Regions from separate parts of the Allobranchiibius sp. GilTou38 genome, predicted to be linked through region 3. Evidence: riboswitches for the same ligand, from Rfam matches in the RefSeq annotation. Region 3 holds a riboswitch; each other region holds the start of a gene.
What was found. Region 3 has a riboswitch for cyclic di-AMP ahead of JOB34_RS17865 (transglycosylase family protein). Riboswitches for the same ligand answer to the same signal wherever they lie in the genome.
Positions count from the first base shown of each region.

Region 1 (3,266 bases), on a different contig from region 3:
CGCCGTGAAGACCGGGGTGCCGCGCAGCAACGTCGTGCTCGCCGAGGACGGCGTCGTCGTCGACCTCGTGAAGGGCAAGGCCTCCATCACCGGCGCGGTGCCGTGCGGCTACATCTACGTCGACGGCTCGCTGGTGGGCACTACCGACGAGACCCTGCTGAAGGACCGCCGGATCCTGCGCGACGAGGGTTTCGTGACCGTCATCGTCGTACGCGACGCCGACACCGGGCAGATCGCGGCCGGACCGCAGATCCAGGCCCGCGGCTTCGCCGAGGGAGAGGCGGTCCTCGACGAAGTGCTGCCGAAGCTCGAGGCCGCCCTGGAGGAGGCCCGCCGCAAGGGCGTCACCGACTCCTACCAGTTGCAGCAGGTCATCCGCCGCACCGTGGGCTCGTTCATGGGCGGCAAGCTGCGCCGGCGTCCCATGATCATCCCGGTCGTCATCGACGCCTGAGTCACCCCGCGGAGTTCTCCGCTTCGCTTCACCCAACGAGGTTTCTCCTCCGCTTCGCTCCTCCGAATACCTTGTCGGGGCCCGAAGCTTCGCTCCGATACTTGGCGGGGGCCCCGAACGTCACCCCGCGAAGTTCTCCGCCACGTAGCGGAGAACTTCGTGGGGAGAAGAAGAAGGCCCGGACCGACGAGCGGTCCGGGCCTTCTTCATGAGAGATCTCAGATGGACAGGTGCTGTCCGATGAAGATCAGGTTGGCGTTGTTCACAGTGCCCTTGTTCATGGCGAACAGGGCCTGCCAGCCACCCTTGACGTGGTACCGCTCAGCGAGCTTGCTGAGCGTGTCGCCGGCGTGCACCGTGATGACACGGCCGGTGGGCTGCGTACGCAGCTGCGGCGCAGCGGCGTGGTGCAGGTGCGTACGCACCTGGGGAGCAACGTAACGGTGGGTGCGCACCTGGGGGGCGACCGCGTGACGCTGCTTGACCACGGGGCGCGAGGCGCCGCGGCCGGGGTGCTTGACGACGGGGCGGGGGGCCGGGGTGGCGACGCCACCACCGCTGCCCGCGCCGTTGCCGGAGGTCAGGCCGGCCTTCTTGGAGCAGACCGGCCATGCGCCGGGACCCTGGGAGGCGAGCACCTTCTGGGCGACCGCGATCTGAGCCGAACGGCTGGCGAGGTCCGCACGGGCGGCGTACGCGGTACCGCCGTAGCCGGCCCAGGTCTGCTGGGTGAACTGCAGGCCGCCGTAGAAGCCGTTTCCGGTGTTGATGGCCCAGTTGCCGCCGCTCTCACAAGCAGCGACGCGGTCCCAGACGGAACCGGAAGCAGCGTGGGCGGTGCCGGCGGCCGCGAGGCCGGTGCCGAGCATCGCGGTGCCGACGGCACCGACGGTGATCATGCGGGTCTTCGTAGAGATGTTCTTCATGTATGAACCAATGTCCCTTTCCTGACGCGCGCCTACGGAGTTAGCTGTCGGGTCGGGCGGTCAGGTGCCCTGCAGAAGTTCTCTGCTTAACCCCAGTGGGTCTCCATGCATGGAGACCCGGTTGGGTCCCCCGTCCTCGCCGTTCCCGGGACGTTCCCGGCAGATGGTGACACCGGGCGAGGTTAGGCGCGGTGCCACGAGGGCTGAATCGTGCCGTGGTGTGGCACGCCCCGAAAGTGGGCCGTTAGCACATCTAGTGCTGACGACCCGATGTGGACCACCGTACGTGCCGATGCCGCCCCTGCCAAACCCGCCTGGTCGACCGTCCGGTCGTGTCTGTGGCGGTCCTGTGAGCAAGCGGAAGCGCATCTGAGGGTTGAGATGTGATAGTTAGAAAGGCTATGTCCGAAACGCATGGACCCGGCGGCAGTGTGCGCCGAGGCCCAGCAGGTGGTGGCAGCGGCGGCCGAGCTCGTGCCGGATGGGTGCAATCTGCTTGCAACGGACCGGCACTGGGCGCCTGCGCAGTCCGCCCGCGGTCACGCGTCGACGCTGTGACCCTGTGGTCATGCCCTGGTGCGGGTGAGACGGACATCCACCGGATCCCCGTCGCACCTGCCCGACCGCGGTGTGCTGAGCGGGGCCTTGGAACCGGGTGACCGATGTCACGCCCGTCCTCAGCGCAGGCCGACGATGCCGAGGGCGCCGAGCGCGACCAGCCAGCTGACGAAGCTGCCGACCAGGAAGTACTCGGTGACGGCATCGATGCCGAGGCCGGAGATCTCCTGGCGCGCCGATCGACGGGCCTGCAGCTCGGGGAAGCGGATGAGGCCCTTCGCGGCGATCACGAGCCCGGCCGCGGTGATCTGCCCGGCCATGCCGAGCCCGAGGATGAACAGGCGCTCCATCGGACCGAGCAGCCGACCGCCGCGCAGCTCGTCGGAGGGCTGCGGCTGGCCCTCCGGCTTCACCGCGCCGATCGCGGTCAGCACCAGGCGCACCAGCTCGTTGCCGGTGGCCAGCTGCACCGCGCCGAGGCCGAGCACCAGCAGGAAGCGGTCGGGCGACAGCTCGTGCAGCGTGGCGAACGCACTGTGCCGCATCCAGTGGCCGAGCGCGCCGTCGGCGTGACTCGCGCTGCCCGCGGCGATCATCACGACCAGGACGCCCGCTCCGAGCAGGCACAGCGCCAGCGTCTCGCCGTGTCTGCTGCGCGCGGCGCGACCGGCCAGCCAGCGCCACGCGGCGGCGACCGCGGCAGCGAAGACCAGCAGCACGATGTCGGCGGCGTCGTGCAGGTCGGCCACCAGGGCGGCCACGAGGAGAACGAGCGGCCCCACCGCGTACGACGCCACGACGGACCGGACCCGCACCAGGTCGCCGACGCCGACGGCGAGCAGTAGTGCGCCGAGGATGCTCATCGGACGGAGGCGAGGTCGCGGGCGGCGTTCACGATGACTTCCAGGCCCGCGGCGCGGATGCGCTGGGAGATCGCCGACGGGGAGACGTCCTCGGCGCGTGCGATCTCCGTGCGGGACTCGCCCGCCACGAGGCGTTGCAGGATGCGCATGGCTCGTTCATCCAGCGATGAAAGCAGTTGGTCCTGACACACCAGGGCGGCGTTGACCGCTCCCGCGCTGGGGCCGTCGTCCTGCGCGGGGGTGTAGACGGTGCGTACGGCGTGCGTCGCCGGTCGTCGTTCGGCCGCCTGCGCCGCTTCGATCGCCTTGCGGGCGGCCCACCACGCCGGTCCGTCCTGGGTGCCGGCGCGGGCGTCCAGCACGGTGGCACCTCCCCAGCTCAGCCCGAATCGCACCAGCGTCTCGGGCATCAGGCCCAGCCTGATCCGGAAGGCCGCCTCCAGCGCATTGCCCAGGGTTTCGTAG
Region 1 is NZ_JAGEKN010000010.1:38,336-41,601, reverse strand. Features, by position in the region: gene JOB34_RS14400 (ribonuclease J) at 1-454, shown strand, start outside; gene JOB34_RS17925 (transglycosylase family protein) at 673-1,380, opposite strand; cyclic di-AMP (ydaO/yuaA leader) riboswitch at 1,395-1,552, opposite strand; gene JOB34_RS14390 (hypothetical protein) at 2,058-2,801, opposite strand; gene JOB34_RS14385 (SatD family protein) at 2,798-3,266, opposite strand, start outside.
Region 1: another riboswitch for cyclic di-AMP. It lies ahead of JOB34_RS17925 (transglycosylase family protein); the one in region 3 lies ahead of JOB34_RS17865 (transglycosylase family protein).

Region 2 (3,266 bases), on a different contig from region 3:
CACGGTCCGTACGGTGCTCATGCGGTACCTCACCCCCGCGGGACCTGGTTTCTACACCAACCTGGAGTCGCGCAAGGGCACCGATCTGGCGGCCGACCCACGGATCGCCGCCACCCTGACCTGGCCCGCGCTCTACCACGCGATCCGCTTCACCGGCCGCGCCGAGCAGTTGCCGCGCGACATCGTCGCCGAGTACTTCGACTCCCGTCCGTGGGGCTCGCGCATCAGCGCGTGGGCCTCGGACCAGAGCCGCCCGGTCGCGGACCGCGCCGCACTGGAGGCTGCCGAGCAGCGGTACGCCGAGCGCTATCCAGACCACGGCCGCGCCGGCGACGTGCCGGTGCCGCCCTTCTGGGGCGGATACGTGATCCACGTCGACGAGGTGGAGTTCTGGGTGGGTCAGGCGAGCCGGCTGCACGACCGGGTGCGCTTCACGCGTACCGGCGAGGGTGCCCTGGACGACCCGTCGGTCTGGACCCGGGAGCGCCTGCAGCCCTGACCCGCTCGACCTGTCGAGTGGCGGAGAAGCCGCTCGAGTGCACCCGGTGGGAGTGCGCCACTCGAAACATAGGTATGCCACTCGGGAGTGGGCGTGAAACAGCCCGCGGGGTCCGACCTGGTGGCCGGTGCGCGATGGACGGGTCGCGCCCCCACGGGCTGCGGTGGTGCGTGGTCTTCACCAACGCCGTCCGTTGAAGAGCCGGTCACCGAATGGGAGGCCGACCAACGGCTGCGCTAGTGCGCAACCACCTCACGCGTCCTAGATGAATGCACTCTCGGACCACCTCCTTTCTCGTGTACCCAGCACGGTAGACACGTCGGCAGGTGGCCCGCAACGGGGTTTCGCGAGGCGGTTGAGGAAGGAAGAGGGCGACCGCCATACAGGGGGGAGATGGCGGCCGCCCGAGCCGGGCTTCGCAGCCCGCTCGCCCCGGACCGGAGTCCGAGACCTTCGCGTGACAGCAGACGAGGGGACGTCCGTGCTGCCACGTTCACTGGAACGACCGCCCGGCCCGGATGATTCCCGAACGGGCGCTGCGTGGTCACTGTGCGCCGACGGGTGCCGACGCCGGTCCGGGATGGGAAGATCGACCCTGTGACCGACTTGATCGACACCACCGAGATGTACCTGCGCACCATCTTCGATCTGGAGGAGGAGGGCATCGTCCCGCTGCGCGCCCGGATCGCCGAGCGTCTCGGCCACTCCGGGCCGACGGTGTCCCAGACCGTCGCCAGGATGGAACGCGACGGCCTGCTCACCCTCGCGGGCGACCGCCACCTGGAGTTCACCGAGCACGGCCGCACCCTGGCCACCCGCGTCATGCGCAAGCACCGGCTGGCCGAGCGGCTGCTGGTCGACGTGATCGGGCTGGAGCTGGAGTACGTGCACGACGAGGCCTGCCGCTGGGAACACGTGATGAGCGAGCGGGTCGAGCGCAAGATCCTCACGATGCTGAAGGACCACACTCTCTCCCCCTACGGCAACCCGATCCCCGGTCTCGCCGAACTGGGGGAGACCGGGACCATCGAGAAGTTCCGGGACGGCGTCGCCTCCCTCACCGAGGTGGTCTCCGCCGAGCCGTCGCTGCTCGTCGTACGCCGCATCGGCGAACCCGCGCAGGCCGATCACGCCACTCTGGAGGTGCTGACCGCCGCCGGCATCTCACCCGGCGCCGTCGTGCGCGCACGCCTGGAGGACGGGCGGGTGCTGGCCCGGGTCGAGGACGGGCCGGAGGGCGTCTCGCTTCCCCCTGAGATCGCCTCGCACGTCTTCGTGCAGCTGCCCTCCACGGCGGCCCTCGCCGCGGGAGCCGTGCCCGTCTCCTGAGGCGCGGTCCGCCGGCTCGGGGAGATGTCCACCGTCGTTGTGACCTCGTTGTGACCTGGGTGTGCAGCTGATGTATCTTAGGCGGCGGTTCTCAGCCTGAGGACCCCCGAGCGGCACCGCCGAGTCCTGCCAAGCAGCCCGGGAATGCAACGATCCGCAAGGCAGGAGCGGGGGACCCACCTTCGGCCGTTCGCAGTATCGGGACGGCCTCGGGGCTAAGTCACGGGCAGTCATCGGGGAACGGACTGCCACGGACCGGGTAACACCTCCACCCGAGCCCGACAGCTCACCTCGTAGGCGCCGAGAGGTTTTCATCCGTGTCTGTCATGCAGCCCCGGGGGCGTCATCGCGCCCCGAGCAAGTTGTCCACGTCCTTCAACACCACCGCACGCGTGTCCGCCGCGGTAGCTGTCGGCGGCGGCCTCGTGGCCTCCGCCGTGTTCTCCCAGTCCGCGCAGGCCGCTGACACGAAGCACCAGGGCCCGGCCTCCGCCGCGGCTCCCGCCCAGGCGTCGATGACGCTGGTGCAGAACACCGCTCGTACGTCCGCCCCGCACGTCGCCGCGGCGGTCGACGCCCACACCCGGCTCGTCGCCGTCCACGCGGACACCTACGTCGCGCCCGTCGTGAAGAAGGCGGCGCTGGCTCCGGTGCGCCACGTGGTCGCCCCGGTGCGCCACGCGGTCGCCCCGGTGCGCCACGCCGTGAGTCAGCCCGCGCCGAAGCACACGACGCCGGTCCGGTCGGCCAACGGCGGTGGCAGCACCGTCTCGGCGCCCTCGTCCGCCAGCGGCGTCGTCGCGATCGCGGAGCGCTACATCGGTGTTCCCTACGTCTACGGCGGCACCACCCCCAGCGGGTTCGACTGCTCCGGATTCACCAGCTACGTCTACGCCCAGCTCGGCATCAACCTGCCGCGCACCGCGGCGGCCCAGCAGGCGTCGGCGACTCCCGTGAGCACCCCCCAGCCGGGCGACCTGGTGTTCTTCGGCAGCCCCGCCTACCACGTCGGCATCTACCTGGGTAACGGCATGATGATCGCCGCGCCCAAGCCCGGCGACCACGTGAAGATCGAGGCCGTCTACGGCACCCCCTCGGGGTACGGCCGCCCCTGAGCGTCCACGTCACGACGATGCCCCCTCACCATCGGTGAGGGGGCATCGTCGTGTCGTGCGGAGGTTCGGTCAGTCGCGGGCGGCAGGGCCGTCGCCCGGTCGCTTCTCGTCCTCCTGCTGCGAGAAGCTCTTGTCCTCCCCGGTCGCGGCGCCGCTGCCGCCGCTCGCCTCGGAGTCCGCGACGAGCCCCGTGTCGCCTGCCTCACCCTCGTCGGGGCTGAGCTGCTGGGCGGGTTCCTGGGGGTTCGGGTCGTTCGCGTCATCGCTCATTCGGCCAGTATGTCCGCACCGGGCCCACCTAGGCTGACGCTCGTGCCCTCCAC
Region 2 is NZ_JAGEKN010000005.1:97,633-100,898, reverse strand. Features, by position in the region: gene pdxH (pyridoxamine 5'-phosphate oxidase) at 1-499, shown strand, start outside; gene JOB34_RS03910 (metal-dependent transcriptional regulator) at 1,097-1,828, shown strand; cyclic di-AMP (ydaO/yuaA leader) riboswitch at 1,936-2,140, shown strand; gene JOB34_RS03905 (C40 family peptidase) at 2,155-2,943, shown strand; gene JOB34_RS03900 (hypothetical protein) at 3,013-3,213, opposite strand; gene JOB34_RS03895 (FkbM family methyltransferase) at 3,256-3,266, shown strand, end outside.
Region 2: another riboswitch for cyclic di-AMP. It lies ahead of JOB34_RS03905 (C40 family peptidase); the one in region 3 lies ahead of JOB34_RS17865 (transglycosylase family protein).

Region 3 (3,266 bases):
GAGACAGGAGTCGAACCTGCGACATCCTCATTACAAGTGAGGCGCTCTACCAACTGAGCTACACCGGCGTGGGCTCGCGACACCGCGCGGACCGGCACCGATGGTACCGGCGGGCTCAGGTGGCGGCGAGCAGCGCTCCCAGTGCGCCGAGCAGCAACGACGGGCCGAGCGCGACGTGGGTGTGCCGGGTCGCCCTGCGCGTGAGCACCAGCACGAGCGAGACGAGCCCGCCGATCACGAAACCCCCTGCCAGTCCTTGGATCAGCACCGGGTAACCCCACCATCCGAGCGGCAGTCCGAGCAGGGCGGCCAGCTTCACGTCGCCTAGGCCGAGGCCGCCGGGCACGGCCAGTGCAAGAAGCAGGAACACCGTTCCGGCGAGCGCCCCGCAGAGCAGTGCGCGTGGCAGCCGGTGGACATCCCAGTCCAGCGCGAGCAGCAGGGCGATCACCGGAATGGCCGGAAGGGTGAGGCGGTCGGGCAGCCGATGCACGTCCAGATCGATCGCGGCCAACGGGAGCGCGACGGCGATCAGCACGACGTACGCCGACACCAGGCCCCAGCGGTGCAGGTCTGCCAAGTGCCACACCGCACCGGCGGCCGCGAGTGCCGCGACAGGCACGAGCCACCTGCGGGCGGGCAGCGGTGCGCTCTCTTCGGGCAACCGATAGCGCCCCGTCGCGAGCGAACGACGCAGCCACTCCCCGTACGCCGCGCCGACGGCGCCAGCGAGGAGGACGGCGGCCGCGATCATCGCGTCAGTCTGGTCGCCCGCGCGCCGGCGCGTGGGCGGTCTGTGGACAAAGGTCGATGCTCACAAGCGACCACGCGGCGCCCTTGTGCCGGGTCACCACCCTTCGCGCCGCGCGCAACGGACCGAGCGGTGCCCTTGTGACGGCCGAGCCCCACGCGTACGCCGCGTTTCGGACCGAGCGGGCCACAACGAGCGCCACACCCTTTGCCGCACTGCACCTTTCGGACCGAGCGGGCCGAAACGTCAGCAGCACAAAACAGAAAACACACCGCAGGACGACGAACCGCCCGCCCCTACAACAGGGACGGGCGGTTCGAGTGGTCGGTCAGACCAGCACGTACGCGTTCAAGAAGGTCTGCAGGCCGCGGACGGTGCGCGTGTTCATGTACGACGCGCCATCGCGGCTGATGCCGATCTTGGTCTGCAGGGCGGCGACCGTCTTGGGGCCGATGTCGCCGTCGGGGGTCGTGCCGACCTTGCGCTGCAGGGCGGTCCGGGTGGAGTAGGACATCGTGCCGGTCTGCGACACGCCGACCCACTGCTGCACCGCTCTGATGGTGAGCGGACCGAAGGAGCCGTCGACGGCGAGTTTGCGGACGCTGCCGCGGGAGGGGGGCGGCTGAGGAGTGGGATTGCCGCTCCCGGGGTTGACCACCACGGCGAGACCGTTGGCGCGGGTGAGCCCGGCGCGCACGCTGCACACCGGCCAGGCGCCGGGGCCCTGGGCGCGCAGCACCGCCTGCGCGATGTAGATCTGCTGGTCGCGGGTGGCCAGGTTGGCGGTGGCGCCGTACTTCGAGCCGCCGAAACCGGTCCAGGTGCTGGCCGAGAACTGGAGCCCGCCGTAGTACCCGTTGCCGGTGTTGATCGCCCAGTTGTTGCTGCTCTCGCAGGTCGCGACGCGGTCCCAGACGTTGTACGGGGACTCCGCGTGGGCGGCGCCGGCGGTGGCCAGGCCGGCGCCGACGGTGGCGGCGGAGGCCATCATGACTCCAGCGGTGCGTCGTCCGGTGGTGGAGGACGGTCTGGCGACAGCGTGTTTCGGTGCGTAACGCAAGAGCGTTCCTTCCTGACGAACGCCTGCGGGGTGAGCTGTCGGGTTCGGGCTGTCAGGTGCCCGGCCGGCGTGCCGGCTTCACCCCTAGGCAGACACGTACGGCGTCCGCCGTTGTTGGGTCCCCCGTCCTCGGCCGGCGTCCTCGGGAGTGAGGGGCCGGTGCGTCCGATGAGGTTCGGCGTCCGGACGCGCGGGTGTGCGGTATGCAGTTGTGACACTTCCCCGTACTTGTGACGTATGAGGTGCGTGTGACTGGTGATCACATCGTGCAGGGGCGGCAAACGTTACCGGAGGTTTGCGACACGCGGGCGGAAATGCTTGCTCTATCCGAAAGATCAGCGTATGCGGGCTCGGCGGCGCCGCAGCGCGTTGCGATCCAGCGGTGCCGCGAGCACATCGCCGAGTACGACCCCCGTACTGATGGCGAGAGCGACTCCCGCGGCGCCGAGCAGGGTCGGGAACGCCGCTGCGCTCTGGGTATTGGAGGCGGCGGAGCCGATCACCGAGCCGACGATGGCGTCATACATGCCCTCGAAGATCCGCAGACCGGGAAGCATCGGCGAGACCGCCGGCAGCACCAGCACCAGGGCGGGCGCGCCGAGCCGTAGGCCGATCACGCGGGCGAGCACCCCGACCGACACCGACGCCACCGCGATGGAGGTGGTCGCCCCGACGGCCCACACCAGGTGCGCCAGACCCGACAGGCCCAGCGCCAGGCTGCCGAGCACCGCGGTCGGCAGGATGAAGCGCGGCCTGCTGCGCATCGTGAGCGCACCGGCGGCGGCACCGACCGCGCCGTAGAGGAACTGCAGGCTGAGCGTCGCGCTCGAGGATCCGAAGTGCAGGGCGCCCGGTGAGGTGAGCTGCAGGTTGAGCGCCGAGTCGAGTTTGAGGGTGAGGGACAGGCCGCCGGCGACGCCGACGATGATGCCGGCGGCGCTGAGGAAGACCGTGAGCAACCGGCCTGCGCCGGTCACCGGATACCCGGTGATGGCGTCCTCGACCGCCGAGGCCATCGCGCGTCCGGGCAGCAGCACGACCAACCCGCCGGACACGGCGTACGCGAAGTCGGCCGTCGACATCTGCAGTCCGAGGTCGCCCTTCGCGGCCAGCAGGTAGCCCAGCCAGGCCAGCATCACGGATACGGCACTCCCGACCGCGTCGATGTAGAACGACGGGATGTTGCGCCTGCGGATCAGACGGCCGAGATAGTCGGTGACGAAGGCGGACAGCACGGCCACGACGATGGCCATGCTGCCGCCGCCGAGCAGCGCGCACACCGATCCCGCCAGCGCCGAATAGCCGACCGCGATCAACCACCGCGGGTAGATCCGGGTGCTGCGCTGGATCCGCTTGAGCCGTCCCAGCGCCTCGTCGATGTCGGTGAAGCCGCCCCGGGTCAGCTCCTGCACCATGACGTGGACGTCGGTCAGCCGGGCGAAGTCGCGCGTGCTC
Region 3 is NZ_JAGEKN010000007.1:47-3,312, forward strand. Features, by position in the region: tRNA gene JOB34_RS09180 (tRNA-Thr) at 1-68, opposite strand, end outside; gene JOB34_RS09185 (A24 family peptidase) at 116-754, opposite strand; gene JOB34_RS17865 (transglycosylase family protein) at 1,080-1,739, opposite strand; cyclic di-AMP (ydaO/yuaA leader) riboswitch at 1,817-1,960, opposite strand; gene JOB34_RS09195 (threonine/serine exporter family protein) at 2,147-3,266, opposite strand, start outside.